Regions from separate parts of the Bacillus sp. SH7-1 genome, predicted to be linked through region 3. Evidence: riboswitches for the same ligand, from Rfam matches in the RefSeq annotation. Region 3 holds a riboswitch; each other region holds the start of a gene.
The links. Region 3 has a riboswitch for lysine ahead of DN390_RS02645 (aspartate kinase). Riboswitches for the same ligand answer to the same signal wherever they lie in the genome.

Region 1 (7,686 bases), on a different contig from region 3:
TATTACTTCACCTTCATCCATAACGAGAATCCAATCCGCATGTTGTACGGCTGATAAACGGTGCGTCGTAATAATCGTCGTCTTTCCGCTTCTTTCTGTTCTTATATTTTCGATAATCGCTGCTTCCGTACGAGCATCAACAGCTGATAAAGAATCGTCCAAAATTAAAATTTCTGGATTTTGAATAACAGCTCGCGCAATTGAAATCCTTTGTTTTTGCCCTCCTGATAAAGAAACACCTTTCTCTCCAACGAGCGTTTCTAATCCTTCTGGTAAAAACTCTAAATCCTTTGTAAACGCCGCAATTTCAATCGCTTTCTCAAGTTCTTCTTCCGTCGCTTCTCGGTTCCCGAATAAAATATTTTCCCTCGCTGTTTTTGAGAACAAAATATGTTCCTGCGGTACATACCCAATCCATCCAAGTACATTTTCATTCGTTATTTTATCTAACGTCACATCAGAGACTGCAATATCTCCATCGCCAAGCGGATATTGGCGAAGAAGCTGACGTACGAGCGTCGTTTTTCCGCTTCCTGTTTTTCCAACAACCCCAAGCGTTTCCCCTTGTTTTAATGTAAACGAAACCTTCTTTAAATTTGTTTCAGTTGATGAAGGATATGAAAAGGTAACGTCATCAAACTGAATATAATCCGGCTCTTGTACAAGCTTTGGATTTTTCGGATCCTTAACATCCGGTTCATACGCTAACGTTTCATTTACACGGTCTAATGAAGCATTTCCTCTTTGCATAACATTAATTAATTCGCCAATTGCAAACATCGGCCAAATCATCATCCCTAAATACACGTTAAAGGAAACAAGTTCGCCAAGTGTCACCTTTGATTGAAATACAAGATATGCGCCGTACACTAAACCAATTAAATAACTAAGACCAACAAGCATTTTCACAGTTGGTTGGAATAGTGCATCAATTCTAGCTACCTTCATATTTTTTTCGTAGACGTCATCTCCTAAATGATGAAATCTTTCTTGATCTGCATTTTCTTGTACGTATGCACGAATCACGCGCACACCAGCTATTGACTCTAGTACTTTATCGTTCATATCACCGAACGCATCTTGCGCAACTGTAAATCTTTCATGCAATTTCTTTCCATATATATTCATCGCATACGCCATAATCGGAAGCGGTATAAGTGCCGCAAATGTAAGCTCCCAACTAATTGTAAATCCCATCATAAAGACAATCGTAAGCATATATAAACTCGAATCCACGAGCGTTAATATACCGAAACCAGCTGTCATAGCGATTGCTTTTAAATCATTTGTCGCTCTCGCCATTAAATCACCAGTACGATTTTTTTGATAAAACGTGGGTGTCATCTTAAGTAAATGCCCCATAAATTTAGAGCGCATCGTCTTCTCCAGTACGAATGCACCGCCAAACAATTGATGTTGCCACACAAAAGTAAGACCGTATCCAACGATCGTAACCCCTATTAAGATAAGAATAGACTGTATAATAGCTTCGTTTGATAACGTTCCTGTTTTTATATTATCAATCGTAACCCCTAACACTTTCGGGGGAATAACTTCAACTATATTCACAATTAAAAGAGCTCCAATGGCGATACTATATCTCTTCCAATGTTCTTTAAAAAACCATTTTAACTTTAGTAATACTGATAACAATGTAACCTCTCCCTTCTCGTTCTCGTTTCAATCTCATTTCTTTATCCGCTATCCAGACCCATCACATTTACATTTCGTAACCCATACAATCTCATCACATTTTTCCACCTTCCAAAATTTTATATAGTAACATGGAAAATAAACAAAAAAAAGCATACCGTCGCTTGACGATATGCACAAAAATGCATAAAAGCGTACGTTACGATATACGCAACGTACGCTTTTTATAAGACAAAGATGCCCTATATATCCGCACGGGTTGCGTAATGATATAAATGTTTTCTGCCATTTAACAGAGCTAAGCCCATTACATTTACGATTACAATCATTACGCACACCCCCTTCATTTATTTTCCATTTATAATCTTACAACTTTATTGAGTATTCTGTCAATTGTTTTTTCACACATCAAACAAAAAATATATGATATATCATTTTGAAATAAGAGAATCTTCTGTAAGAAAGGGCATACAAAATAAAAAAAGAATAAGAAATCGTTTTCACAAACATTTCATTTGAAAAATGTTATCAAACCCCCTACAATCACCTTATACTCACTCTTACAAGTTGCTATTTTAGGAGGACTAATCATGACAACTAGCAATACGTACAAATTTTATTTAAACGGAGAATGGAGAGAAAGCTCTTCAGGAGAAACAATTGAAATTCCATCTCCATACTTACACGAAGTAATTGGACAAGTACAAGCAATTACTCGCGGAGAAGTAGATGAAGCAATTGCATCTGCAAAAGAAGCTCAAAAATCATGGGCGGAAGCTTCTCTACAAGATCGCGCAAAATATTTATATAAATGGGCTGATGAGCTCGTAAATATGCAAGATGAAATTGCCGATATCATTATGAAAGAAGTCGGTAAAGGATATAAAGATGCGAAGAAAGAAGTTGTTCGTACAGCTGACTTCATTCGTTACACGATCGAAGAAGCTTTACATATGCACGGAGAAAGCATGATGGGCGATAGCTTCCCTGGCGGAACGAAATCTAAACTTGCAATCATCCAACGTGCACCACTTGGTGTTGTATTAGCAATCGCACCATTTAACTACCCAGTAAACTTATCTGCTGCAAAACTTGCACCAGCACTAATTATGGGTAACGCTGTTATTTTCAAACCAGCAACTCAAGGTGCAATTAGCGGTATTAAAATGGTTGAAGCACTTCATAAAGCTGGCCTTCCAAAAGGTCTTGTAAACGTAGCAACAGGACGCGGTTCTGTAATTGGTGACTACTTAGTAGAACACGAAGGCATCAATATGGTATCGTTCACAGGTGGTACAAACACAGGTAAACATTTAGCGAAAAAAGCTGCAATGATTCCACTTGTATTAGAACTTGGTGGTAAAGACCCTGGTATCGTTCGTGAAGATGCTGACTTACAAGATGCTGCAAACCATATCGTAAGCGGTGCATTCTCTTACTCTGGTCAACGTTGTACAGCTATTAAACGTGTACTTGTACACGAAAACGTAGCCGACGAACTTGTTAGCTTATTAAAAGCGCAAGTAGCTGAACTATCAGTTGGATCTCCAGAACAAGACAGCACAATCGTTCCATTAATCGACGATAAATCTGCTGACTTCGTTCAAGGCTTAGTTGACGATGCTGTTGAAAAAGGTGCAACAATCGTTATCGGTAACAAACGTGAGCGTAACTTAATTTACCCAACATTAATCGACCACGTAACAGAAGAAATGAAAGTTGCTTGGGAAGAGCCATTCGGCCCAATCCTTCCAATCATCCGTGTTTCTTCTGATGAGCAAGCAATTGAAATTGCTAACAAATCAGAGTTCGGCTTACAAGCAAGTGTCTTCACAAAAGACATTAACAAAGCATTTGCAATTGCTAACAAAATCGAAACTGGTTCTGTTCAAATTAACGGACGCACAGAGCGCGGCCCTGACCACTTCCCATTCATCGGTGTAAAAGGTTCAGGTATGGGCGCACAAGGTATTCGTAAGAGCCTTGAGTCTATGACACGTGAAAAAGTAACTGTATTAAACTTAGTTTAATCTTATAAAAAGAAGCTGATCTAATTTTAGATCAGCTTCTTTTCTATATAGATACTTCTCAAAAACGAAGGATTTAGTTCAACTTCTGATTTGGTTTTCCAAATCGAACTAAAACATGCCATAATAATTTTAATTCCTGAAGCACTTCTTCATAAGTTCCACGATCACTCCAAGATAATGGATTGCGTTTCAAATCAACTACAGCAGAGCCAATTATATTTGCATCGATACAATGATTCCGTGCAATTCGTCTTGCTAAAGATGGCATTTTTGAACCTCTAAAATTCATCGGAACTTCATCTACCATAAGTACAAAACCCATGTGCCAATACAAACCTATAGAATACTTCAGGCAAATTTCTTCTAAAGTTCTTCCTACATCCGTACCCTTAAATGAAGGATCTGCAACAAGCGCTTCCACGTCTTCTTTAAGAGAAATCTCTCCATGAACTTGCGCTTCAATATAATGATTAAGATTACGGGCTGGCTCTTTGCTTACTAAATCTATAAACGGCCTTTTCAGGTTAGCCAGTAAATGATTCATGAATGTTGTTGGCGTCAAATTTCCTTCACCAATTGCAAAATCTCTTACAAATGTCTCTTCCAAAAGAGCAGCTAAAATCATATCAAACTCCTCATAAGTCCCCTTTTCTTTCGGATCTTGATGCGAATCTAAATATGTATATGTAGAGCGCGAAGAAACTTTTGGAGATAAGAGAAAATAACATGATCCAAAACGCGGAGCAGGCCCATCTGGATGTAACATCAAATTTAGAGCTCCATACTTTGGCCGTTGATCATTCGTTACACCTTCAAGTTGATATGCTCCTCCAAATATTCTCTTTTCCCAAAGGTCACGTTCACCACCAGGATAAGCAGATACGCTTCCATTAGATAGCAATGTTTCAAACTGACTTTTATATACTCCTTGCTCAAACAGTGCTTCAGCAACACTTTTCATATTCGAATCTAGTCTGTCTGGATGAAAGTGTAAAGCAATCCTTGCATGAGATTTTAAATTAGCGACAGCTTCTTCAAATATTTCCTCTGTAATATTAGACATGTTAAGTATATGATTAATTGTTGCTTTCGCCTCACGTTTTTCGTTCTCTGCATATTTTGAAATATACTCTAAAGCAAATAATTGAGATCTTGATAATTCCATAATCCAATCTCCCCTTTAATTGAACTGCCCTTAAACACTTCAATTAAAAGCTTATTCTTTCCTTCTTATGAAACGAACCTGATTTATTAAAAAAGTAATTTAATACATCCTAATTATACATACACGCATTTTTCATCGGCAAATGTACACATTCTACAAAAATTTGATACCCTAGCCATCGCTCAGCAATATGTTCAAATGATGAAACAGAGCCTGTTGTAAAAAATCGATGCTTAGGATTCAAATTGTCAGCCAGAATTCCTTTGTGCTGTAAAATTGTGCTTAACTCTATCGCTGTTTCTTCTGCAGAACTAATAATCGTTACACCCTCTCCTAGTTCCTCTTTTATATAAGACTCTAAAAGTGGATAATGCGTACACCCAAGAATTAACGTATCTATATCTTCTTTCGTTAATGGCAGTAAAGCTTGTTTCACTTGCTGCGTTACATATGCTGTATCTTCTAATTGATTTTCTACAACTGTAGCTAAAGTCGGGCACGCGTGACTATGCACTTTCAAATATGTATCAAGCTCATGTAATGCTTTTTCGTACATATTAGATTTTATCGTACCTACAGTTCCAATTACTCCGATTTTCCCTTTCTTCGTCACTTTAATAGCCGCTCTTGCTCCCGGATGTATAACGCCAATAACCGGAATAGAAAGTGCTTCTTGCAACGCAGCCAATGCAGCAGCTGCAGCAGTATTACATGCTACAACTAGAGCTTTTAACGGAAACTGTTTGAGGAACTCAACCATTTCAAATACGAAAGATTGTACCTCTTCTACACTTCTTGGCCCATACGGACAACGCTCATTATCACCAATATAATAAATGCTCTCTTTAGGCAATTGTCTTATAATTTCGCTCGCAACTGTTAATCCCCCAACTCCCGAATCTAACACACCTATTACTGAATGTTTATGACATACAGACATATACTTCATCCCCTTTTCAATCATCTAGCGCTAATAACATTTATTATATTATGAAAATTCAATATTACATAATAATCCCTCATACTTTTAATCACAAACTCTTCTCTATAATCTGATTATTACTATATCCATTGACGTATAAAAATTCATTTGTTACTCTTAAATACGTTAATTTAATATTTAAATCCTCATTCGTATCTCGGTGAGGTAGAGGTTGCAATTATTAAGAGTATCATTTCCGGAGATGTAGTGGCATTGATGAAGGAATGAGAAAGGAATGGTTGCCGAAGTAAGTTGTGTCCACCATGCACACTTGCTGGGTCTGCATTTAATAAGTGCAGAACTGTCACAAACGTTTCGTTTGTGGAGAGCTATCGAGAGGTATGTCGTGGGTTTCTTATAAGATAGAAAGCATGTAGCGGCAAATTACGTGCTTTTTTTGTTTTGTTTGGGACTTCTCTTCCTGACTCAGGAAGACATACATATCTCCTCGCTTGACTTGGTTATACTAACTTTGGAGGTATTTTCTATGCAACAAAAAAAATGGGGCTTTTGGGTACTCACAGCTTTCGTTGTCGGTAACATGGTTGGCGCTGGTATTTTCATGGTGCCAAGTACGTTGGCACAAACAGCAAGCCCTCTCGGTGTCACTTTAGCTTGGTTAACAACAGGGTTTGGTGTTTTAATGCTAGCTCTTGTTTTCGGTAATTTAGCAATTCGTCGTCCTGATTTAACGACAGGACCACAAAGTCATGCATATGCCTTATTCTCAACACCAAAAAAGAAAAAAATGGCTGGTTTCAGTATGGTATGGGGATATTGGGTTGCAAACTGGGCAAGTAACGTTGCCATCATTACATCATTTGCGGGATATTTATCACTCTTCTTCCCAATTATGAAAGATACACGACTACTATTTTCAATCGGTTCGTTTAACATAGAAGTCGGAAAACTAATTACATTTACGATTTGTTCCATCTTACTTTGGGGAACTCATATTATATTAACTAACGGTGTAAGCGGAGCTGGAAAGCTAAACTTCTTAGCAACAACAACGAAAGTAACTGGATTCCTTTTATTCATCGTCGTTACGTTATTTGCATTCGAAGCTTCTAAGTTTGGACAATGGTACACACCGATGATCGATAAATCAGGTGTATCACACGGTCTTCTTTCACAAGTAAACTTAGCTGCTCTTACAACACTTTGGGCATTTATCGGAATTGAATCAGCGGTTCTTTTATCAAACCGTGCTGTTTCTCCAAAAACGGTAAAACGCGCAACAGTTGCTGGATTACTTATTACAGTTGCGATTTACTTAGGAATTACAATTTTAACAATGGGTGTCCTTCACGTTGATACATTACAAGCTTCTGAACGTCCATTAGCAGATGCATTAAATGCTGCAATGGGTCACGGCGGCGGGAAACTGATGGCACTACTTGCTCTTACTTCCCTATTCGGTTCGATCTTAGGCTGGATTTTATTAAGCTCAGAAGTACCTTATCAAGCAGCAAAAGAAGGTTTCTTCCCTTCCTTCTTCACGAAAACAAATAAAAAAGGAAGTCCAATTTACTCATTACGATTAACAAACATTATGTCGCAAGTGTTCCTATTCTCAACATTATCAGGAACCATTGCGGAAGCTTATACATTCGTTATTACCGTATCAACACTGGCCTACCTCATTCCATATCTCGTTTCACCGATCTTCCAGTTAAAACTAGTCGCAACTGGTGAAACGTATAAAAATGAAATGCGGGCAAGAATTACAGATGGTATAGTCGCAGTGATCGCACTTTGTTACGCACTATGGGTTATTAAAACCGGTGCATCCGATATAAAAACATTCCTTCTCGGAATTGGTTTATTCGTAATCGGTTTTGCCTTCTATCCAT
Region 2 (7,686 bases), on a different contig from region 3:
CCTTTAAATTCCACTGCAAATGGATATTCGCCATGATTCTTTATGTATTCTTGCACTAGACCTTCTCCAACCGGTTCACAAAACTGTACTTGAATGTCACCAAACGATACATTTTGACACTCCGTATTCCATTCTTCATTTTTCACGACTGGGCTTGCAGCTAGCCCCATGACTGCTTTCCATTTCCGCACTGTTTCTCGAACATTTTTCACTGCGTAATGAATCGTTTCAATTTGTTGTACTTTGTTTTTATGTTCAGTGATCGTCCCAATGTTACGTAAATCGTTTCTTCTTTCTTCGTCTGTTTCATTCCACTGTATAAAGAAGGGGAATTTCGGTCCGTTTTCCTCTTGCTTTACAAATAACATTTTCCATTCTAAAAGGCGGCCATCTTTCCTCATACGTTTTCCTTCAAATGGTCCTATCGTATGTAAACCGTGCTTACTAAACTTAACTGCTAGCTCTTCAATGGCATCTGTTCGAATTGCGATTTGTAGCATCCCTTCTCCACCTTGTAATTTCACTACTGTTTCTTGTACTAATGGATTGTCTGCTTCTTTCGCTTTTTCTTCATGCTGAACTGCTAAAAACTCTATATACGATAAATCAAAATAACATAAACTATTCCAAGTACCCCAGTTCGTATGTTCTCCACCTATTGTAGTATGGAATCCATGCGCCTGCATTTGTTTTGCCGCTTCCTTCGGTGTACAATTCACTGCGTGTACGAGATGATCAAATCGTAACATGTCTTTCTCCCCTTTCTCTCCATCCTTTTATTGTATATTTTATTTTTCTTTCATTCAATTCAAAAAACTTTAAAACCTAGTTGATTTATACGATTAATATGTATTATAATGAAACAAATTTAATTATTGCTGATTGGAAAAACCAAAGGCACTTTTCTCATACGGGAAAAGTGCTTTTTTCATTTATTATTACAGGGGGATTATTTATGCAGAAATTAATTGTCTTTGCTATTATTGGATTTTTCGCTCAATTGATCGATGGAGCGCTTGGAATGGCGTATGGGGTAACATCTACCTCGCTATTGTTAATGTTTGGTATCGCGCCGGCTGTAGCTTCCGCTTCTGTTCATTTAGCTGAAGTCGTTACAACCGCCGCTTCTGGTGCATCTCATATCAAATTTGGAAACGTTGATAAATATACAGTTTCCAGATTAACATTACCCGGAGCAGTTGGTGCATTTATTGGGGCATGTTTTTTAAGTAATTTACCTGGCGATGTCATTAAACCGTACATTTCCGTATTTTTATTTACTTTAGGGGTTTATATTTTATTACGATTCATCATTCAAAAACAAATTGTTACTTCCAAAAAGCGCATGTCTGCCAAACAACTTGTGCCACTCGGCTTATTCGCTGGATTCGTCGATTCAACTGGTGGCGGTGGCTGGGGTCCAATTACGACACCTGTACTGCTAGCAAGAGGAAATGAAGCTAGAAAAGTTATTGGATCTGTAGATACGAGTGAGTTTCCTGTTTCACTCGCTGCAACAATTGGTTTCTTCATCTCACTTGGCTGGGAACAAGTAAGCTGGGTTTGGGTATTCGCCTTAATGCTTGGCGGTATTGTCGCAGCTCCAATTGCCGCATGGTTAGTACGTATCGTTCCACCTCATTTACTTGGGGTATTAGTTGGTGGCCTTATTATCTTTACGAATATTCGTACACTACTTACAACATTTAAAGTGGATCCAACTATTATTTCACTTTCTTACGTGGCAGTTGGTCTTGTCGTTATTATTTCTATTTTCATTGCTGTCCGTAATCATTCCAATCGTTCTAACGCATCAACAGGCGGCTATCCGAAAGATCAAAAACAAATGCTACCATAATGATAAAAAATACCGCTCGAACTATATCGAGCGGTATTTTTTATTTTTCTATTTTCCAATTAATCATCGTATCTGTTGTATCTACTCTCTTCATATGTAATTTCTCTAATACACGAATTGAACTACCATTTTCAAAGAGTGTCTCCGCAATAATTGTATCTACCTTTCCTGTCTGGAAAGCCCACTTTATTAATTCATCTACAGATTCTGTAGCATACCCTTTATTCCAATATTTCTCAATAAAACCGTAACCAATTTCTACTGTACGTTTCTCGTTCGGTTTCCCTTTAAATCCTATATCCCCTAGTACGATGTTATCTTCTTTTCGAATGACATACCACGCACCCCACGGTAATAAATCCTTATCTTGTTTTATATTTTCTACATGCCCTGCAATATGCGGGCCGCTATTGTATCCTTGATTCTTCGCAATCTGAACCCATTCTTCCGTACACGGGATAATATGTAATCTTTCTGTTTTTAATTTCATAACGATGTCCCCTTTTTAATTAAACAGTACTTCAATTTTACTACAAAAAGAAAGAATATTCACTCTTTTTATTTACACATATGTTTTTTCTTTAGAACAAAATAAAAGAAGTGATACCCTTCAAACGTTATGTCGAATTATATTTTCTGAATTTTCTTTTAATTTTAAAGGGTTTTTCAATATTTTTTGCGAAACATTTGTATAACAATTTTTTCTTTGCTTATTGCTACATAATAGTAGGTTCGGGTGGAGTTATGCAAGCGTTTCCTATACAATAACCGATATTTTTTGACTTTTTCTAACAAAATCCCTTGCAATATATTCAGAAACTCATTACAATTGCCATATATTAAATATCTTAGCAATATATAAATCCTCATCAATCCGATGAGGTAGAGGTTGCGACTTTTAAGAGTAAAACGGACGAGACACAGAGAATGTCACTGACTCCGTTTGAAAGGAAAAGTTGCCGAAGTTTGTATTTCTTCTCTGGAAGTATGAGCTGGGGCTGTCTCCGAAAGGAACAGAACTGTCACGTTTACAAAATTACCGTGTAAACGTGGGGTGCTATCTTAACGGAAGGGTATGATGGGGTGGTTATTTGTGAAACGTTCCGCCTAATTCCTTTGGCGGTTTTTTGTATTTTTCTCCCCCGCTCCTTCCTAACCTACAAGAAAAGGAGTGTTGAACATGAATAGCGCAACAAATCAATCTACCTCTAAAACGCAAACTACACAAGGACAAGGTGAATTAAAACGCGGATTAAAATCTCGTCACCTTACGATGATTTCTCTCGGTGGTACAATCGGTACCGGACTATTTCTTGCCAGCGGTGGTGTAATCCATTCAGCTGGTCCTGGCGGTGCACTAATCGCATACGCCGCAATTGGAATTATGGTGTATTTCTTAATGACAAGCTTAGCTGAACTTGCAGCTTACATGCCTGTTACTGGATCTTTTAGCACGTATGCAACAAAATTTGTTGATCCATCACTTGGCTTTGCACTTGGATGGAACTATTGGTATAACTGGGCGATTACAATTGCGGCAGAACTAGCGGCCGTAACATTAATTATGAAATTTTGGTTCCCTGATACCCCTTCCCTCATTTGGAGTGGATTATGCTTAGCTATTATTTTTCTCTTAAACTATTTATCTGTTAAAGGTTTTGGTGAATCTGAATATTGGTTCGCACTTATTAAAGTAGTTACTATTATTATCTTCTTAGTTGTCGGCTTCATGATGATTTTTGGAATTATGGGCGGCGAATCTGTCGGCTTTAAAAACTTCACTGTTGCAGATGCTCCATTTAACGGCGGTATCATGGCAATTATCGGTGTATTTATGGCTGCTGGTTTCTCCTTCCAAGGAACTGAATTATTAGGTGTAGCTGCTGGTGAAACGTCTGATCCAGAACGCAATATCCCAAAAGCAATTCGTTCGATCTTTTGGCGCATTCTTTTATTCTATATCCTTGCAATTCTCGTTATCGGTTTATTAATTCCTTATACAACTGAAAGTCTTGCAGCAAGTGATGTTACAGTAAGTCCATTTACACTTGTATTTGAAAAAGCGGGCGTTGCCTTTGCTGCTTCTGTTATGAACGCTGTTATTTTAACGGCAGTTTTATCTGCTGGTAACTCTGGCATGTACGCATCAACTCGTATGCTTTGGGATTTAGCTCGTCAAGGAAAAGCACCGAAGTTTTTAGGTAAATTAGATAGCCGTGGTGTACCTGTTAACGCTCTAATCGCAACATCAGTAGTTGGTAGCGTCGCTTTCATCGCTTCTTTATTCGGTGACGGTGTTGTATATATTTGGTTATTAAACGCTTCTGGTATGTCTGGCTTTATCGCATGGGTTGGTATTGCAATTAGTCATTACCGCTTCCGTAAAGCATATATCGCACAAGGAAAAGATTTAAAAGACTTACCATATAGAGCAAAATGGTTCCCATTCGGTCCAATCTTCGCATTTACACTTTGCGTCATCGTAATTTTAGGACAAAACTACGGCGCATTTATGGGTGAATCAATCGATTGGAACGGCGTACTCGTTTCTTACATCGGTTTACCGCTCTTCTTAGTACTATGGTTAGGATATAAATTTACAAAGAAAACAAAAGTGATTCCACTTGATAAATGTGAACTAAAATAAAGTAGAGCGAGCAAACAATTTTGTTTGCTCGTTTTTTTTACAATTCTCTTTACTTCCCTATTTCTTTTGTTTTTGCAATAATAAAAGAAATAAAAATAAAGGTTGGGATACAATGAACATTCGTATTACTGATGAAGCAAAGGCAGCTATACATAGATTAGAACGTGAAGATAAAAAGATCATTCGCATTAGAGGAACAATGACAAACTCTTGTAGCATTTTCGTTGATGTTGATTTAGTTTGGGATACATACAATGCAGATGATATTGTATATGAGGATGAAATGCTTATTGTACAAATGGACTCATTCATGAAAGATTACACTGGTGATACAGTGAAACTTGATTATAAGACGACTGGTTTTAGTATTACGACTCCTAGTGAGACGTTAGTTTATGGATTGTCGATTAAAAAATAAAAATTATTTTCAACTGATCAATGAGGTGAAAAAATGGGTAAATACGTTCCATTAAAATTTTTATTTAATGATGAATTAGCAGAAAAAATGGCTGATTCTATTTGTAAACACGATTCTACTTTCTCTAAAAAAAACTTTATAGCCTCCGTAACATGTAAAGTTGAAGGTTTAGAGTTAAAGCAACGGATTGAAGTAATAGCAGATGAATTACACAATGCTTTACAAAAAGATTTTAATGAAGCAATACATATATTACTGAAAACATTGGGACCAGAAAATACAACAGAAGTAGGTACATTTACAAACGGCTATATGTACATGCCTATCGCAAAATACGTTGAAAAATATGGGCTTAACGATTTTGACTCCTCATTCCATGCAATGTATGAAATAACAAAAAGGAATACTGCTGAATATGCCATTCGGCCTTTTCTTGAAACGTACCATGAAGACACACTAAATATTTTACAACAGTGGATTCATGACGAAAACAGCCACATTAGGAGATTAATTTCTGAAGGTACAAGACCAAGACTTCCTTGGGCAAAAAAAACAGGAGCTCTAAAAGGTAACTTTAAGAACAATTTACAGCTTCTTGAACCATTAATGAATGACCCTTCTAAGTATGTTCAAAAATCTGTAGCCAATCATATTAACGATATTACGAAGGAAGATAAAGAACTCGTTTTTCAATGGTTGCAGCAATTACGTGATAAACAGCATCCTGTTAACCCTTGGATTATAAAACATGGGTTAAGAACGGTGATAAAAAATGGTACTTTACCAAAAGATTTTTATTTTTAAGTATTTTTAAATGAAAACGGCCAAAACAAAAACGCTTATGCTTCAAGAATGAAGTATAAGCGTTTTTTCTCTTTAAAACATTATCCCTGCCTTAAAATATTTTGAAACATTTCCGGTTTATTTTGTTTAAAACTCTCTATTATTTCTTTTCCAAATATCGTTATACTCTTCTCCCAAGGATGGCCTAAATACCCCCACTTAAAGTCTTTCTGAATAAAGAAATAGTAATCACCATTCGGAAATATTGGTATACGCCACTCATAAAATTCATTTCTTTCAAACTCTAAGTGTGGATTTACCCAATAACACTCATGTTGCCAATCTAGTGCCATCATATATTCATTCAATGCTGTATTCTCTTTGAAAACTTTTAATGCTTTTTCTTCAAGTTCATCATATACATTTAAATCTACCGATTCTCCAAAATAATGAGAGATGTCATATGTGATAAACGGTCCTGGTACTTTAAACGATGGAAATATTGAAACACTTGGTGAAAATTCATAGTCACTATATACTTTATCCCAAATTCGATCGTACTCTTTATCTGTAAACTCAATCCAATTTTTCATTAAATATCTACCTTCTCTTTATATTTCAAAGGAATTCCTCTCAAAAATCCCGAATATATAAATAATCATTCTCGCAAGGAGCGAATTTATATGCATCTATTCGAACACGAAACGTAAATCCGTTTCACTTTTATAAGAGGTCCTCCTTTTTACTTTTCTCATCATACCATTCATTTACAAAATAGGAGGGTACAATTATGAAACGTGATCCATTATTTTTAACTTTATTAGACAGTGCAAATACAAATTTTAGCGGCTGGGATTTTTCTTTCATTTCAGAAACGGGTCGAATGAAAAGTGAGCCTTTATCGTGGTCGTACGGTAGCACTGCTTTCCAGCTTATACAACACGCAAAATCAATGCTAGATATGGGCACTGGCGGTGGAGAGCTTTTATCTATGTTACAACCGTTCCCGCCAACTATTTATGCTACTGAGGGCTACGCTCCAAACGTGCCAATTTCCCGAAAGAAATTAGAGCCTTTAGGGGTTATTGTTGTAGAAGTAAAGGATGATGATGCCCTACCGCTTCAAGATGCTCAATTTGATTTAATTGTGAACCAACATGAATCCTATGCTGCTTCTGAGGTAAACCGAATCCTTTCTCCTAATGGAATATTTCTTACACAACAAGCTGGTGGTCTTGATTGCGCAGAACTTAATAAGCAGTTTGGCACACCACTAAATAGCGAATTTGCAAGTTGGTCACTCGAAACTGCCTGTAATGAGCTAAAGGAAAATGGATTTACTATTTTAGATGCAAAGGAAGAATTCCCTCTTCAACGCTTTTATGATATTGGCGCTATCGTCTATTATTTAAAAACGATTCCGTGGCAAATTCCTGATTTTACTGTCGAAAGGTATTATAAGGAACTATATCGTATACATGAAATCATCTTGCAAAAAGGATATTTTGATGTGAAGCAACATCGATTTATCATTAAGGCGATTCGTGAATAACGGAAAAGAGGTGGCAAAGCCACCTCCTTTTTTGTTCCGTTTACATATATTCTCTACTCTTTCACCATAAGAAAAGTTATATCATCCCATTTCCTCTCTAATTGTAAAGTAGTCTTGTCAACGCTAGCCCCTGTTAACAGATCATATCCTTCAATCTCAGCTACCAATTGTTTCGTTTTACTCTTTGGATTCATATCTTTGTATAAGATGTATAACTTATTACCATGTACTTGTATATCAGAAATCCCTTTGTCCTCTCTAGTGATTTTTGTATTTTTGTCACTTTGTAATGAATATGAACGTATACTGTTCAAGTTCTCATCTAGCTCTTTCACTTTTTCATCCTGATCTAAAATATAAACCTTATTATCAATCACCTGCACTAGAATAGGTATGAATTGTTTTTCATCTAAAATCGTTTCTTTTTC
Region 3 (7,686 bases):
TAACAACGCCAGCTTTTTCTACGGCTGCGATGAATGGAGTATACCATTCATTTTGAGAATCACCGAAAGATGGTTTAGCATTTTTATCGATTCGTAAGTTTAAGATTTTAGCCATCATTGTAGCTGCTTCTGCACGAGTAATCTCTTTTCCAGGCTCGAACATTCCTTTCTCGTTACCTGTAACTGCGCCTTTTTCTGCTAAGTAGCTAATAGAATCTTCTGCCCAGTGCCCTGCTTGGACATCTGGAAACGTTTTTATTTGTGCGAAACTACTAGATGAATAAGATAATATACTAGCTGCGATTACTCCTGCTGCGATTATTCTATTTTTCATAGAATATATTCCCCTCTCAAGTACAATGTATTTATGTAACAGACTAATTATAGTTCTGAAAATTAGTAATAGTCAATTGTAATTTGTATAATTTTGTATTATTATTGTATTTTTTGTCATATTTAACTATAGTTAAAAACTATAAGGTTTTATAAGAGGAGAGATTCGTATGAGCAACAATTGGAAAGATATAGAACACCGTATTTACACGATGTGTATGATTCAGCGGAATAACGAAGTATTACTAATACAGCGCCCCGATCGTCTAGGTTTCCCTGGTTATATCGCTCCTGGCGGTAAAGTAGATTTCCCAGAAAGTATCGTTAAAGCTGCTAAACGAGAAGTAAAAGAAGAAACTGGATTACTTGTTTCAAATTTAAGTTTTAAGGGATTAGATGAATACGTAAATCCGAAAGAAAATGTTCGATATATGGTATTTAATTATTGGACAGACTCATTTGATGGTGAACTTCTTATGAACCCTCCTGAGGGCGAATTATTATGGGTACCAATTGATGAAGCACTAAATCTTCCTATGCAAGATTGGTTTAAAGAGAGATTCCCATTATTTTTTGAAAAAGGTACGTTTGAAATTCAACGCGTCTGGGACCGAGACTTAGATAAACAAGTTGCTATGACAATTACGCATATATAAAAAAAGCTTGGAATCTCTCCAAGCTTTTCTTACTTCTCCTCTAACTTCTTAATCTCATAATCAATTTCTAAAAACTCGATTCCGAATATCCACATTTTATGATTAGCTTCTAATATGTGATCCGTGTGCTCTTTTATAATAAAAGTCTCTGCTAACGGTAAACGTATTGTAAAGAAACGAGTATGTAAATAAATCCCCTCATCTCCCTTACCATTTTCTCTTAGCTTACTAGTAATAATTAAATCATTACTCTTATTACATAATTTCAAAACCCCCGTCATATTCGAATAGGGTAAAGGTAATGCAATATTCATATATGTCTCGTTCATATATGTATGCTTTGAGTAAAGAGCTACAAATATAGATTCTCCTGCTTCATTTTTTCTCAGCCAAGCCCTTACATTCTCTCTTCCATCCTTTGCATCTATTATCCCAATGATAGAGCCTTGCATCGTTTCCCACTTGCCGCCCATTCCTAAATGCACTTGTCCTACACGCTTACTCATTTTCTCATAACAAAATGCAACCGGGCGGAACCACCGAGCCCATTTAATATGCGATTGTAACTCATACTCTTTTGTATTTTCATAAAACCGAGTAATACTTAAAGGAATCTTCGCCATGTCTAATGCCTCACTATGAAAATCATTCATATTATCAACTAAACCTTTGTATTCCTTGCTATCTATTAAATGTCTGTTATGTAAAAATGCTTCCCCAACTATCGTATTTCCTCTTAACCTGCTCATTGGTTTCCCGTAGTATTTATAATTCGGAGCACTCTTTTCAATCATCCAGCCGACAAATGCCGGTAATGCTACTCCAACTCCGTTAACAACACCGTGAATCCAAACCATTTGAGCAATTGTAATCGTCATTACATGTTTCAAATTCCCATACGAGTATATAAGTGAAAACATAATTGTTACCATGAGTGTACTAGACGATATGACTAGGAGGATTTTTGCGTTGATAGCATTAAATTTCGTGCGCCAAACATAAATCCCATACCCATAAATCGCACATAAATATAGGAACACTGCAAAAAATTCAAATACCCTTGAGTACGTAATTCCAATCGCAACTGTCATCGGTGAAATGACTATAATAAACATAATTGCATCATATACTTTACTGCTCTTTTCTCTCTTCCGCCCTATTAAACCAGCTGATAATGGCAATAGAAACGCCGAATAATGAAAATGTGCAGCTGTGAGTAAAACAATGTCAGAGCTAAAATGCATAATTGAAAGTTTTGCTACTGAAGCAAAAAACCAAAAACCACCTAAAAACAAATAAATAAACGCACTATCGATAGCTGTCTCTTCTAACGGTTTCCATCCTCTTTCTAGTAATCTATTTATACCAAATAACGCAATGATCCCCGTATATACAAACCAAATTATCGCAAAGATATATTGATTTGTTACAAAAGCTAACATTGCACAAATCGCTGCTATCGGATATAAAAACGATACGGATTTATAAAATAATAAATACGATCCATTTCGTGCTCTTTTATCAATAATACAAAAAGACATCGGTATAAATAACAAAATAGACAATAAAATAATTGCTTCAACTGGGTTTACATTTGACCACTCACATATTAGAAAAACAATATAACAAGCAAGCCCAACTATTATATTTTTCATATCATTTATTTCCTTTCCACAAATGTTCCCTTATATGAAAATAGGGAACCCATTAACGGATTTCGTACTTGAACATGAATTCGAAAACATTGTAATTCGTCATCATAACTTTCAACAATTTTTGCCTCTCCGTATAAAAGTTTCGGTAAAGAGATTTTTCTTCTAAACATATAAAACCATTGTTTCTTCGAAGAAATATGCATTGCCCCTAACTCATCAATATGAAAATTTAATGTAGAGACGAGTATATGTGGTTCACCAAAATAATCTACAATTTCATTTTCGGTTTCATCCAACTGCATAACTGCATTAAAATATCTTTTCTTATTATGGAAATAGAAAGTACGATTCCACTTTACAATTTCTTTTCCATATTCATCTCGTTCAGCTGTATTATGTATTATAAATGGAACTCCCTCTCCCCGTTCTGAGAAAAACATTCGAAACTTCGATGCAATTTTTAATATTAATTTTACGAAAAAAGAACCACCGTAAATTTCATCCATCTTTCCTTCTCCAGTAAAGCTATTTTCTTCTGTAATCTCATAGCGTTTCTGTAATTTTGGATGAAGTCTTTTATAAGAATTCCCTAATAATCTTTCATAAATATTAGCCATACATTATCCCTTTCTCTTCCTCTTGCAATTTTTTGCACTTGGTAAATCAAAACTATTTATATAACCGACAATCGATAACCCCATTAGTAGAACGTTTAATGTAATTGGATTAAACGACTCTGTAAAGCTTGCGATATTCGTAAAGCCTGCCGCTATCGTTAAGGCTATTAACATAAAAATATGTACTATAAATACTTTTCTTTTTGGAAATGGCAACAGCCATATGACACCAAAAATAATTTCTAATATTCCGATTATTTTAAGTGCAAAAATACTATGTGCAGTTGAACCAATCATCACAGATAGCATTTTTACTTCTTCTGAATGAGTAAACACTAGTTTCGGTACTATTCCTTGATACATCCATACAAATGCAAATAAAAAACATACAATCCAATATGTCATCGTTCTTCTCATTAGCAACCTAGGATGAAGTCCTTTTTCTAACCATAATTTTAAAGCATCAAAACTCCAAGCAGTCGCCCAGCCTAATAACGGTCGAAAAATACATGAATCTATTACATTTCCTATACGACCATACCTCGTATCATAATCATATTGCGTCTCAAAATGAATGTATGTTTTACTCGGTGTATACTTCCAATAACCACGCCCTATTTGAATAAGAGATAATTTATTATCCGTCCAAAATTTTAAAGAAGAAATACGTTCTCCCGTTTCTTTTCTTATCTCACCTATCGATTCACCTTCTCCAGCTATTTCAAGTCCAAATCCGATTTTTGTTTTATATAAAAACTTCTGTGGTTCTCCTTCTTTTTTCTCTAAATATGAAATTTCAGAAAAGCGAGCATCCCATTCTGTATGTATATGTGGTTCTTGCGTGTATTCCCATAATTTCTCCATTGTTGTGTTCATTTCTGCCGAAACATAAATAGGCTTTTTCCCCTTCATTCTTCCACCTCCTATGTACTATAATTTTAATGTACATGCAATGAATTTATTTTGCTACTTTTTTCACAAACTTTTTCGTAAAGAGAAAGAATTTTTAAAATTTATATAAAACACTTGCTTCCCCGAAAAATTTAAATTATTATAAAACAAATGTTACCAACAACTTCATAAATCAAACACTCTCGCCTAAAACGTGAGATAGAGGTTGCGATACTTATGAGTATTCTAATGGAGACACAGAGAGGTCCATGAAATTAGATGAAAGGAAGTATTGCCGAAATCGATATATTTCTCTGTATTTATCGATTGGGGCTGTTTTCGAATAGAAACAGAACTGTCATATGTACAGACGTGTACGTATGAAGAGCTATCTACAAAAAAGAGATATCATTTTTATGGTATTCCTTTTTTGGCGGTTTTTTTATTAGCTCCGTTTTCTGTTTCCCTTTTCCTGTAACAGCACCATCCTCACTTATTTGAGATGGTGTTTTTTGTTTTTCTCTGGTAACTACAGGAATATTGGGATTTATATATGTCCTAATCTTTTCTTAAAAATGGATGAAAGAAGGAATTCGTAATGGAAACGATTGTACAAAAATTTGGTGGTACTTCTGTCGGAAGCGTTGAGCGCATTCAACATGTAGCCAATTTAATTATTGAAGAATATGAACGAGGACATAGTATCGTCACTGTCGTTTCAGCAATGGGAAAAAGTACAGATGAACTTGTCTCACTTGCTAACGCGATTACAGAAAATCCGAGTAAACGCGAAATGGATATGCTTCTATCAACAGGAGAGCAAGTGACTATTTCATTATTAACGATGGCACTACAAGCGAAAGGTTATAACGCGATTTCATTAACAGGATGGCAAGCTGGTATTACGACAGAATCTGTACATAGTAGTGCACGGATTACTGAAATTAATACGGATCGAATTCAGTCTTATCTTACTAAAGGCACGATTGTTATTGTAGCTGGGTTCCAAGGAATCAGTGAAGATCATGAAATTACGACACTCGGACGCGGTGGTTCTGATACGACCGCTGTCGCATTAGCAGCAGCATTAAACGCAAAAAAATGTGATATTTACACAGATGTGACCGGCGTATATACGACGGATCCACGAGTTGTAAAAGATGCTTACAAATTAGATGAAATTTCTTATGACGAAATGTTAGAACTTGCAAACCTCGGTGCTGGTGTATTACATCCACGTGCTGTTGAATTTGCTAAAAATCATAATGTCATTTTAGAAGTTCGCTCAAGTATGGAACAAGAAAACGGAACAATTGTAAAAGGAGAATGTAACATGGAACAACAATCAATCGTTAAAGGTATTGCATTTGAAGATAATATTACACGTGTCACAATTAAAGGACTAGAACAAGGCTCGCTTTCCACTGTTTTCTCTACATTAGCAGCAGCACATATTAATGTAGACATCATCATTCAAAGTATTACAAATGAAGGAACTGTGCATCTCTCCTTCTCCATCCACTCTAATGATTTAAGAGAAACATTAGAAGTGTTGGAACAAAACCAAGAAGCACTTCACTATGTATCAGTAGAACATGAAAACCATTTAGCAAAAGTATCAATTGTAGGATCTGGTATGGTCTCTAATCCAGGTGTTGCTGCAAATATGTTCACTACTTTAAAAGAAGAAGATATTCATATTAAAATGGTAAGTACATCAGAAATTAAAGTTTCTGTCGTTATTGACCGCCTTCATTTAGTAACAGGTGTTGAGGCGCTGCATCAATCATTTATGGCGAAAATCGAGCCTTTAGTGCAGATGAGTTAATTTCCACTCGTAAACGTAAAACAAATTATATGAATCTATTTCCTTCCTATATAAATAGAAAGCTGTTTGCATTGTATAGCGTGACGAGAAATTTATTTACATTAAAATAAAGTCATTCTATTCAACAATCGGGCCATTTAATGGCGTACAGACTAGAAATATTTTGTGAGGAAGTCGCGGTATTGTTTGTTAGCAAGATACTATATGACATACTTAATAACAGCTTGTCACATTTCCCTATACCGTGGCAAGCTGTTTCTGTTTGGAAGGAATTTGTAACCTTTTAATAGTATACTTATGGAGATGACCAGATAATACATTTTTACATATAAGGAGATACAGAGAATGACAAAAAACAAATTACTCAGAATGGACAATGTCAGCATCGTTGTAGAATCCCTTGATGACGCAATCTCTTTCTTCGAAGAGATTGGTTTGAAACTCGAAGGGAGAGCCACTGTCGAAGGTGAATGGGCTGGTCGCGTAACCGGACTCGGTTCCCAGTGCGTAGAGATTGCTATGTTGGTTACGCCAGATGGCCACAGCCGGATTGAACTTTCGCGATTTCTTTCCCCGCCCGCTATAGCAGATCACCGGACAGCACCTGTCAACGCCCTCGGTTATTTGCGCGTCATGTTCACCGTTGAAGACATTGACGAAATGGTATCTAGGCTTACTACTAAGCATGGTGCTCAGCTCGTTGGCGAAGTAGTTCAATACGAGAACTCATACCGTCTCTGCTATATTCGTGGAACCGAAGGCATTTTAATCGGTTTAGCGGAAGAACTCAGTTACAAGTAAGTGATGTATTATAAATTAAACCACTATATTTTTAACCACGTCCTAACTTTAGAACGTGGTTATACTTGTTTGAGCTTTTAAAAATATATTCTCATTTTACATATAGATTTCAAGACACTATTCAAATCGTTCTTTAACATATTACCAACATCTATAAATCATTATAAAATAATTTGGTTAGTCATTTTATCCTTTCCTAGGAAATATAACTAACTCTTCTCATTTTATATCTTATCGCTCTTTTCCATGAAAAAACGATCTATATTCATTCAAAATAACTTTCTTCACATCCGAGTAAAATACCATCATGAATAGTGCAACTCCTAATAAAATCTCTTGAACTCCTTCATAATCAATGAAAGCACTTAAAATTAGCAAACCGCATCCGATATAAAAACCAAATCCATTTCCTTTCTCAAAATCCTCATCTTCTGCATCACTATGTATTTTCTTTTTGAAATCTTGATTCCCTTTTATCAACACGTCTAGCGTAACGTTATACATTTCACTCAATAAAATCAAATTTTCAATATCAGGGCAACTTTTATCATTTTCCCATTTATATACCGCTTGCCTCGTTATACCAATCTTTTTAGCAACATCCTCTTGCGAAAATCCTTTTGACTCTCGTAGTTTTTTTCACTGTTCTCCTAAGCTCATAACGTCCCCTCCTTTAACAAATTATTACACAAAAAGAGATATAGAAGAAAGAAACCATTAGTAAAATTCACTGTAAACCATTCGTTTACACAATAAAAAAGAGAGGATAACTTTTTGAGCTACCCTCTCTCATTTCTATTAAAACAGATGAATGTTTTCTTTCTTGCAAGCTTCACGTAAATCATCAGGCCATACAGAAGATTGCACTTCACCGATATGTGCTTTACGTAAGAAGTACATGCACA
Region 4 (7,686 bases), on a different contig from region 3:
TTTTTCAATCCTAGTTTTCCGATATATTTTAATTATTTTATTTTATAAAAAAGGAATTGCCCATCCGAACAACTCCTTTTCCCCATTTAAACAAGTTCTTTAATACGTATGCGATCGTTCCCAATAATATTTTCATATGTTTCGCGCTCTACAACAATTTGGGATGTACCGCCTTTCGCGAAGACGACAGCTGGTCTACGAATCCGATTATAATTATTCGCCATCGAGTACCCATATGCCCCTGTACAAGAAATTGCTAATAAATCGGCAGAAGCAACTTTCGGTAGAGTAATATCCCAAATTAACATATCTCCACTCTCACAGCACTTCCCAGCAATCGAAACGATTTCCTCATTCTCATCATTCCCTCGATTCGCTAACATCGCTTCATAACGAGCGTTATATAAAGCTGGTCTTAAATTATCAGTCATCCCACCATCCACTGATACATATTTCCGAATACCAGGAATGTCTTTCACAGATCCGACTGTATAAATTGTCGTTCCAGCATCGCCTACAATACTACGGCCTGGCTCAACCCATATTTCTGGCAATGGATAATTATATACTGTAAATTGTTCTCTCACTGCACTTGTTACAGCACGCACATATGTCTCAAGAGTTAATGGTGTATCTGACTCTGTGTAGCGTATTCCGAATCCTCCGCCCACATTTAGCACTTTTACTACATAGTTCGTTCGCTCTCTCACTTCTTCTAAAAATTGATGAAGAACTTCAATCGCTCGAACAAATCCAGCCGTTTCAAATATTTGCGATCCGATATGTGAATGAATTCCTAACACATTATAATTTGATTTTTGTAAAGCAAGCTCAATTGCCTGCATCGCTTGACCATTTGATACGCCAAATCCAAATTTCGAATCATCTTGACCTGTTGTAATATATTCATGTGTGTGCGCCTCTACTCCAGGCGTTACACGGATTAATATGTTCACAAATTTCCCGTGTTGCACTGCTAAATCATGCAAAATTTCTAATTCCAAGAAATTATCTACGACAAAACAACCAATATTCGCCTGAAGAGCCATCACGATCTCTTCTTCTGTTTTATTATTGCCGTGAAAATGAATACGCGATGCTGGAAATCCCGCTTGAAGCGCAGTATATAATTCTCCTCCAGAAACAACATCTAATGACATATTCTCTTCACGAGCTACTCGGCACATCTCCATGCACAAGAACGCCTTGCTTGCATATGCTACTTGATAAGAGAAACCACTTTCTTTAAAAGCACGATGAAACGCGCGGCACTTTCCTCGAATTGACTCTTCATCGTATACATAAAGTGGTGTTCCGTATTGTTTTGCTAGCTGCGTCGTATCGCACCCTCCAATTTCTAAGTGTCCTTGCCCATTGATTCGGCTTGTGCCGTGTAAATACATTTGAATTCCTCCCTTATTTCCTCTAAAACTCATAACCCCAATCTTCTATTCATTGCAGCACGCTTTTAGATAGACAAAAAACGCGCGGAACAATGTTCACACGCGTTTCTTATTAGGAAAAATATATATTGAAAAAATAAACGAGTTGTTATCTCCTCAAAATAAGAAACCGCATCAACATCTCCAAATAGCTCTCCATAAAATAAATCTTATGACAGTACTACATTTATTCAATGCAGTCCCAATATATGAATAAGATGGTTATTCTTATATTTCGGCAATAGTCCCTTTCAACCTATGATCACAGATTCCATTAAATCTCCCATAGCTTACTCTTTCCTATCGCGGCCTCTACCTTTGAGAGTAGATGAGGTAAGTCTATTTAATTTTCAAACATCTAATTGTTGCTATTAACAATACCAAAGGATCATTTTATTTGTCAAACAATTTTTTATATTGTTTTTTTACAGTTTAGTTTCGTATCGTTTGGTAAGCGCTTTACTAAAATCTTTGTCACTTCCCATTCGCCTTCTTCGTTATTAAATGTAATCGTTACCTTCTCAAATGGTGGAGCAATTTTCCCAGCAACACGTTCATACTTTATCACTTCAATACTCGCTTGAAATAAATATGTACCGCTATACATTTTTTTTAAACTAATAATTTTAGGACATTGATAAGGCTTCAAGCTCCCATATTGTTTTTCAATTGCTTTATTTATTTTCGGGAATAACACAGAATAAAGGGCATCTTCCATAAGAGGTGCATCATATTGAGCTACCGACACACTCGGTGAAGCAAAAAGTATAACACTACTGCATACTATAAAATATAATAATTTTCGCATTATAACCTCCGTATTGTTACACGATTCTTTCTGCGCACGATAATCATACATAGAAACTCCGTTTTATTGTCTCCTACTGCCCTTTTTCTACTCAATTATTATAAAAAAGTCCACAACTCTCTTTTATTTTCGTATAATGATACTCATAGTATAATAAACATAATAACAAAGGACTGTTCGTATATATAAAATGAGGCGCTAATCAAATCGACTCATAAGAACCGTCATGCTTTTTAGGAGAGGAGTATATTATGCTACAACGTCTGTTTCCAAAACTGCGATTCGCACTCGTTGCAGTCGTTTTATTATGGATAAAAACATATATTGTGTACAAGCTAGCATTTGATATTAAAATTGATAATTTCTTTGAAGAATTTATGCTTTTTATTAATCCACTGGCTGCGTTACTTTTATTTTTCGGTTTTGCTTTATTTGCATCTAAACACCGGAACCGCATTATAGTTGGAATTAGTTTTATACTTTCATTCATTTTATTTGGAAATGCAATGTTTTATGGGTTTTATAACGATTTCGTTACATTCCCAGTGTTATTCCAAACAAATAATATGGCTGATTTAGGGACAAGTATAAAAGAACTCTTTACGTATAAAACATTACTTTTATTTGCAGATGCGATTATTTTAATGTTTCTTTCGCGTAAATTCCCGGCATTTTGTGACAAGACGCCGCTTTCTCGCTCTGAGAAGCGAACTTTCTTTAGCGGTGTAACAGCTCTATTAGCACTACAGATTGTTGTTTCCGTTATTTATAAACCACAAATGTTCTCACGCTCATTTGACCGTCAAACTGTCGTGAAAAATTTAGGTTTATACACATATCATCTATTCGATATTACACTTCAATCAAAATCTTCAGCTGAACGTGTATTTGCAAGTGGGGACGGGTTCTCTGAAATTAAAAACTATACAGACTCAAAAGATAAGCAAGTTGATAAGAACTTATTTGGAGCTGCAAAAGGTAAAAATGTAATTTTGATTTCAATGGAATCTACACAAAGTTTTGTTATTAATAAAAAAATAAATGGAAAAGAAATTACTCCATTTTTAAACGAATTTATTAAAGATAGTTTTTATTTCGATAACTTCTATCATCAAACAGGACAAGGTAAAACTTCTGATGCTGAATTTATCGTTGAAAATTCACTTTATCCGTTAGACCGCGGTTCTGTATTCTTTACTCACGCAACAAATGAATATACAGCTACACCAGAACAATTAAAGAAATACGGATATTCTTCTGCTGTCTTCCATTCAAATGATAAAGCGTTTTGGAATCGTGATGTAATGTATCCTGCACTTGGATATGATCGTTACTTTAATTTAAATGATTACGTAGGCACAGAACAAATGTCTGTCGGTTGGGGGTTAAAAGATAAAGAGTTCTTTGAACAATCTATTCCAAAGCTAAAATCTTTAACACAACCGTTCTATACAAAATTCATTACTTTAACAAATCATTTTCCATTTCTTCTAAATCCAGAAGATCAATATGTTGATGAGTTTAATTCAGAAAGTGGTGTTGTAAACCGTTACTTCCCAACTGTTCGCTACACGGATGAAGCTCTTAAACTATTTATTAAACAATTAAAAGATGAAGGACTGTATGATAATTCAGTTATCGTCATTTATGGAGATCATTACGGTATTTCTGAAAACCATAACGCAGCTATGGCTCAGTTCCTTGGGAAAGACGCTATTACACCGTTTGATTCTATGCAATTACAACGCGTCCCTCTCATTATTCATGTACCTGGTCAAGAAGGAAAAGTCATTTCTAAAGTATCTGGTCAAATTGATATTAAACCAACACTACTTCATTTACTTGGTATTAAAACAAATCAATCAGTTGAATTTGGAACTGACTTATTTATTAAAGAAGAAGACCCACTTATGGTAATGCGGGATGGCAGCTTCGTTTCAAAAGATTATGTTTATACAAAAAACATGTGCTATAAACGAAATACAGGTGAAGAGGCGGACATTTCATTATGTCAACCAAATATTGAAAAAGCAAAAACTGAATTGAAACTCTCGGACAAACTCATTTATGGAGATTTATTACGTTTCGATCCTAACAATCGGTATAAAACCGGAACTATGAAAACGAGATTTGAATAAAAAAGAAGCAAAATTATAAAAGTTGCTTCTTTTTTATTCAAATTATTCTTCTATGAAATTATTCTTCAATGAAATCTTTCACAAATTGGGAATTTCTTTCGTATGAGGAAGAAATTTATGGTATGATAAAATAAGTAAACTTTCATACACTAATTAAGAATTTATTACAGAAAGCAAGGGATCAGATTTTGTATAGAGCAGCTATTCCAAACTTATTTACGCTCGGAAATTTATATAGTGGATTCTTGTCAATCGGCTATGCATCTTTAGGATATTATAAATCAGCTGCTATTTTAGTACTTATCGGGATGATGTTAGATAGTCTTGATGGGCGTGTTGCTCGTTTATTACGTGTTGATTCACAAATGGGAAAAGAGCTCGACTCACTTGCAGATGTCGTAACATTTGGTGCAGCACCTGCTGTTTTAATGTATTACACATCTTTCTCCAACTACGGAATCATCGGTCTATACATAGCGGGATTATTCCCTCTTTTCGGGGCATATCGTTTAGCACGATTTAATGTAACACCATCTTCTACTTCAATGAAATATTTCACTGGGGTACCGATTACAGCAGCCGGTGGGCTTGTTGCTTTCTTAACATTATTTTCACATACCATTCCAAAAATCGTTCTTATTACAGTATTTGTAACGTTCGCATTTTTAATGGTAAGCCGCATTCGTATCCCAAGTTTAAAAGATGTACCAATTCCACGATATAGCATCATTATTACACTATTTTTAGTTGGAATCATTATTACAATGTACCAAACAGGGTTCGGTAATTTTTCTGTTTTCTTATTCATTGCTATTCCACTATATATTTTGTATATGCTATCTCAATTTCTTAGACAAAGACCATCTAAAAGAGCAAATAAAGAAAAATAAAAAACCTTCCGATTCCGGAAGGTTTCTTTTTATTTTGTAACCAATACTTTTTGATTTACAGGTGTTACAGGCTCTTCACCGTTTAATACGGCTAAAATATTTCTTACTGCCATTTCAGCCATCGCATCACGCGTTTCAAAGGTTGCATTTCCTACGTGAGGAGCAAGTACTACATTCTTTAATTCTTTTAGCTCTTCGGTAATTTTCGGTTCAAATTCAAACACGTCAAGAGCTGCCCCTTCAATTTCATTCGTTTTTAATGCTTGAGCAAGTGCCGCTTCATTCATAATTGGTCCACGTGAGGCATTTACAATGTACGCTGTTTTCTTCATCATTTTAAACTGCTCTTCATCAATCATATGATGCAATTTCGGATTATACGCACAGTTAATTGTAATAAAGTCTGCCGTTTGTAACAATTCTTCCAATGTTACATATGTTGCTTCCAATTCACTTTCAGCTGTAGGTTTTCGATTTGGTCCTGTATATAAAACGTTCATTCCGAATGCTTTCGCACGCTTTGCAACTGCCTTTCCGATTTCTCCAAGGCCAATAATTCCAATTGTTTTACCATGTACTTCGCGGCCTAAGAAAAATAATGGAGCCCATCCGTTAAATCCAGTTGTACGACATAGCGTATCACCTTCAGGAATTCTACGTGCAGCTGCTAAAAGAAGTGCAAATGTTAATTCTGCTGTCGCTTCCGTTGATACTTTCGGTGTATTCGTTACCGCAATCCCTTTTCCTCCGGCATACGAGTAATCAATATTATCGTAACCAGCACCGTAGTTTGCAACAATCTTCAAATTAGGTGCCGCATCAATCACTTCTTTTGTCACCTTTGTAGAAAGTAGGCTTAACAATGCATCTTTATCTTTTACACGCTCTGTTAATTCATCTAAAGAAATTAGCGCCTCTTTATCATACATTTCTACATCATAATCTTTTAATAATTCTAATCCGATTGTTGGAATTTTCCCTGCTACTAATATTTTTGCCACTACTAACACCTCTTCTATAGAAAATAAGATATCTCTTATATTTCATTGTAAGAAATCCACATATAAAAACCAAGGAATTTGATTATAGTTTTGAAAATCGACACTTTTCCATGAAAAAAGAGGAGATGTAACTCTCCCCTCTTCTTACGCTTTTTCCTGCGATGCTTTTCCGAGCTTCACATCAATCGTTCCTTCTGCAACTGTATCACTAATTTGCTCCTCAATAACTGACTGAGCAGTATTCGTTGTTTCAGAAGTATACGATTGTTGCTGTGCACCTTGTACATTTGGTTTATTTTGTTGTTTCGCCATTTCTTTCCCTCCTTTTTATTCTTTCTTATTTTGAACAAAAAGGAGGGTTTTCATCAAAAAATCGTAGTTCATTTTGAAATTGTTACTACTTCTTCCAGTAATCTCATCGTTCTTACTCTTTTCGTAAATGTAGCTAAGTGAGAAATATCATGATTACGTAATGTCTTTATATTCTCTTCCACATATTTTCCTAAATCATTCGGATAATGAGCATCCGAGGAGAGAGTAATCGGTACACCATGCTTAGCTAATACTTGTAAATAGAGCGGACTCGGGCACATTTCTCGCACAGGATAGCGATAGTACAGTCCCGCATTTATTTCTGTTGCCGTATTTGTTTCTACTAATGCACGCGCAATTTCCTTATAATAAGAAAGTTGTTCATTCTCATCTAATCGATAATTAAATACTTTTATGTTATCAAGATGCGCTATAATATCAAATAACTCAGAGCGAACCGCACTCTCTACAGTTTTGAAAAACGTATCATATAAAGCACATAAGTCATGTTGCTCAAAATATTCTTTCGTGTCTGGATTATCAAATCCCCATCCATTTAAAAAATGAACAGAACCAATTACATAATCAAAGTCTCCTAATGCCAGTAAAGATTGTAATTCTTGTTCACCACCAATAAAATAGTCCGCTTCAATTCCAAGTTTAAGCGTAACGCCTCTTTTACTCCATCGTTCTTTCGCCTCTTCAATTGCCTTAGTAAAATCATGTAGTGAAGCTACCCTTACTTGGTCTAACCATTCCTTTTGTAAACGTCCAAGCCCCGAATTACTAATATCAACATATTTTTCATAGTATTCTTTCGCTTCATAAAAACGGTATAAATGATCGACAATACCAACTTCTTTTATCCCTTTTCGCAAAGCTTCTTCTAAATATAAATCAATCCAGTTCGTTGTAAATGGCCCTTCATTCACACGTCTTTGCAGGCGTTCTTGTGTTTTCACAAGCCATTCCATAGAATGTTTTTCTTCTTTAAGCGGTTCATAGTGTTGTAATGCTTCATTTATTTTAGCTAGCCATCCTATTGAATATGGCCCTTCTTCTAAATGAATGTGATAATCCACTTTCATACACATT

Region 1: linked by a shared signal. The riboswitch ahead of DN390_RS05665 (amino acid permease) and the one ahead of DN390_RS02645 (aspartate kinase) in region 3 are both predicted to bind lysine.
Region 2: linked by a shared signal. The riboswitch ahead of DN390_RS08690 (amino acid permease) and the one ahead of DN390_RS02645 (aspartate kinase) in region 3 are both predicted to bind lysine.
Region 4: linked by a shared signal. The riboswitch ahead of lysA (diaminopimelate decarboxylase) and the one ahead of DN390_RS02645 (aspartate kinase) in region 3 are both predicted to bind lysine.

What each region holds. Positions count from the first base shown of each region.
Region 1 covers NZ_QNUD01000006.1:18,019-25,704, forward strand. Annotated here, with positions in the region: gene DN390_RS05635 (ABC transporter ATP-binding protein) at 1-1,653, opposite strand, end outside; gene gapN (NADP-dependent glyceraldehyde-3-phosphate dehydrogenase) at 2,244-3,683, shown strand; gene DN390_RS05655 (DUF3626 domain-containing protein) at 3,757-4,848, opposite strand; gene racE (glutamate racemase) at 4,958-5,788, opposite strand; lysine riboswitch at 5,989-6,170, shown strand; gene DN390_RS05665 (amino acid permease) at 6,318-7,686, shown strand, end outside.
Region 2 covers NZ_QNUD01000007.1:470,160-477,845, reverse strand. Annotated here, with positions in the region: gene DN390_RS08705 (VOC family protein) at 1-749, opposite strand, end outside; gene DN390_RS08700 (sulfite exporter TauE/SafE family protein) at 848-1,858, shown strand; gene DN390_RS08695 (GNAT family N-acetyltransferase) at 1,899-2,348, opposite strand; lysine riboswitch at 2,734-2,926, shown strand; gene DN390_RS08690 (amino acid permease) at 3,039-4,505, shown strand; gene DN390_RS08685 (iron-sulfur cluster biosynthesis family protein) at 4,618-4,923, shown strand; gene DN390_RS08680 (DNA alkylation repair protein) at 4,957-5,727, shown strand; gene DN390_RS08675 (DUF2716 domain-containing protein) at 5,808-6,299, opposite strand; gene DN390_RS08670 (class I SAM-dependent methyltransferase) at 6,497-7,258, shown strand; gene DN390_RS08665 (hypothetical protein) at 7,312-7,686, opposite strand, start outside.
Region 3 covers NZ_QNUD01000004.1:2,561-10,246, forward strand. Annotated here, with positions in the region: gene DN390_RS02615 (N-acetylmuramoyl-L-alanine amidase) at 1-334, opposite strand, end outside; gene DN390_RS02620 (8-oxo-dGTP diphosphatase) at 504-989, shown strand; gene DN390_RS02625 (YndJ family protein) at 1,019-2,644, opposite strand; gene DN390_RS02630 (DUF4166 domain-containing protein) at 2,650-3,261, opposite strand; gene DN390_RS02635 (DoxX-like family protein) at 3,265-4,173, opposite strand; lysine riboswitch at 4,365-4,551, shown strand; gene DN390_RS02645 (aspartate kinase) at 4,751-5,980, shown strand; gene DN390_RS02650 (VOC family protein) at 6,326-6,781, shown strand; partial or broken gene DN390_RS02655 (helix-turn-helix domain-containing protein) at 7,013-7,441, opposite strand; gene asnA (aspartate--ammonia ligase) at 7,580-7,686, opposite strand, start outside.
Region 4 covers NZ_QNUD01000041.1:116,609-124,294, forward strand. Annotated here, with positions in the region: gene lysA (diaminopimelate decarboxylase) at 87-1,403, opposite strand; lysine riboswitch at 1,584-1,765, opposite strand; gene DN390_RS25855 (DUF3888 domain-containing protein) at 1,855-2,250, opposite strand; gene DN390_RS25860 (LTA synthase family protein) at 2,502-4,388, shown strand; gene pssA (CDP-diacylglycerol--serine O-phosphatidyltransferase) at 4,577-5,278, shown strand; gene DN390_RS25870 (NAD(P)-dependent oxidoreductase) at 5,308-6,279, opposite strand; gene DN390_RS25875 (YozQ family protein) at 6,424-6,591, opposite strand; gene DN390_RS25880 (histidinol phosphate phosphatase domain-containing protein) at 6,660-7,679, opposite strand.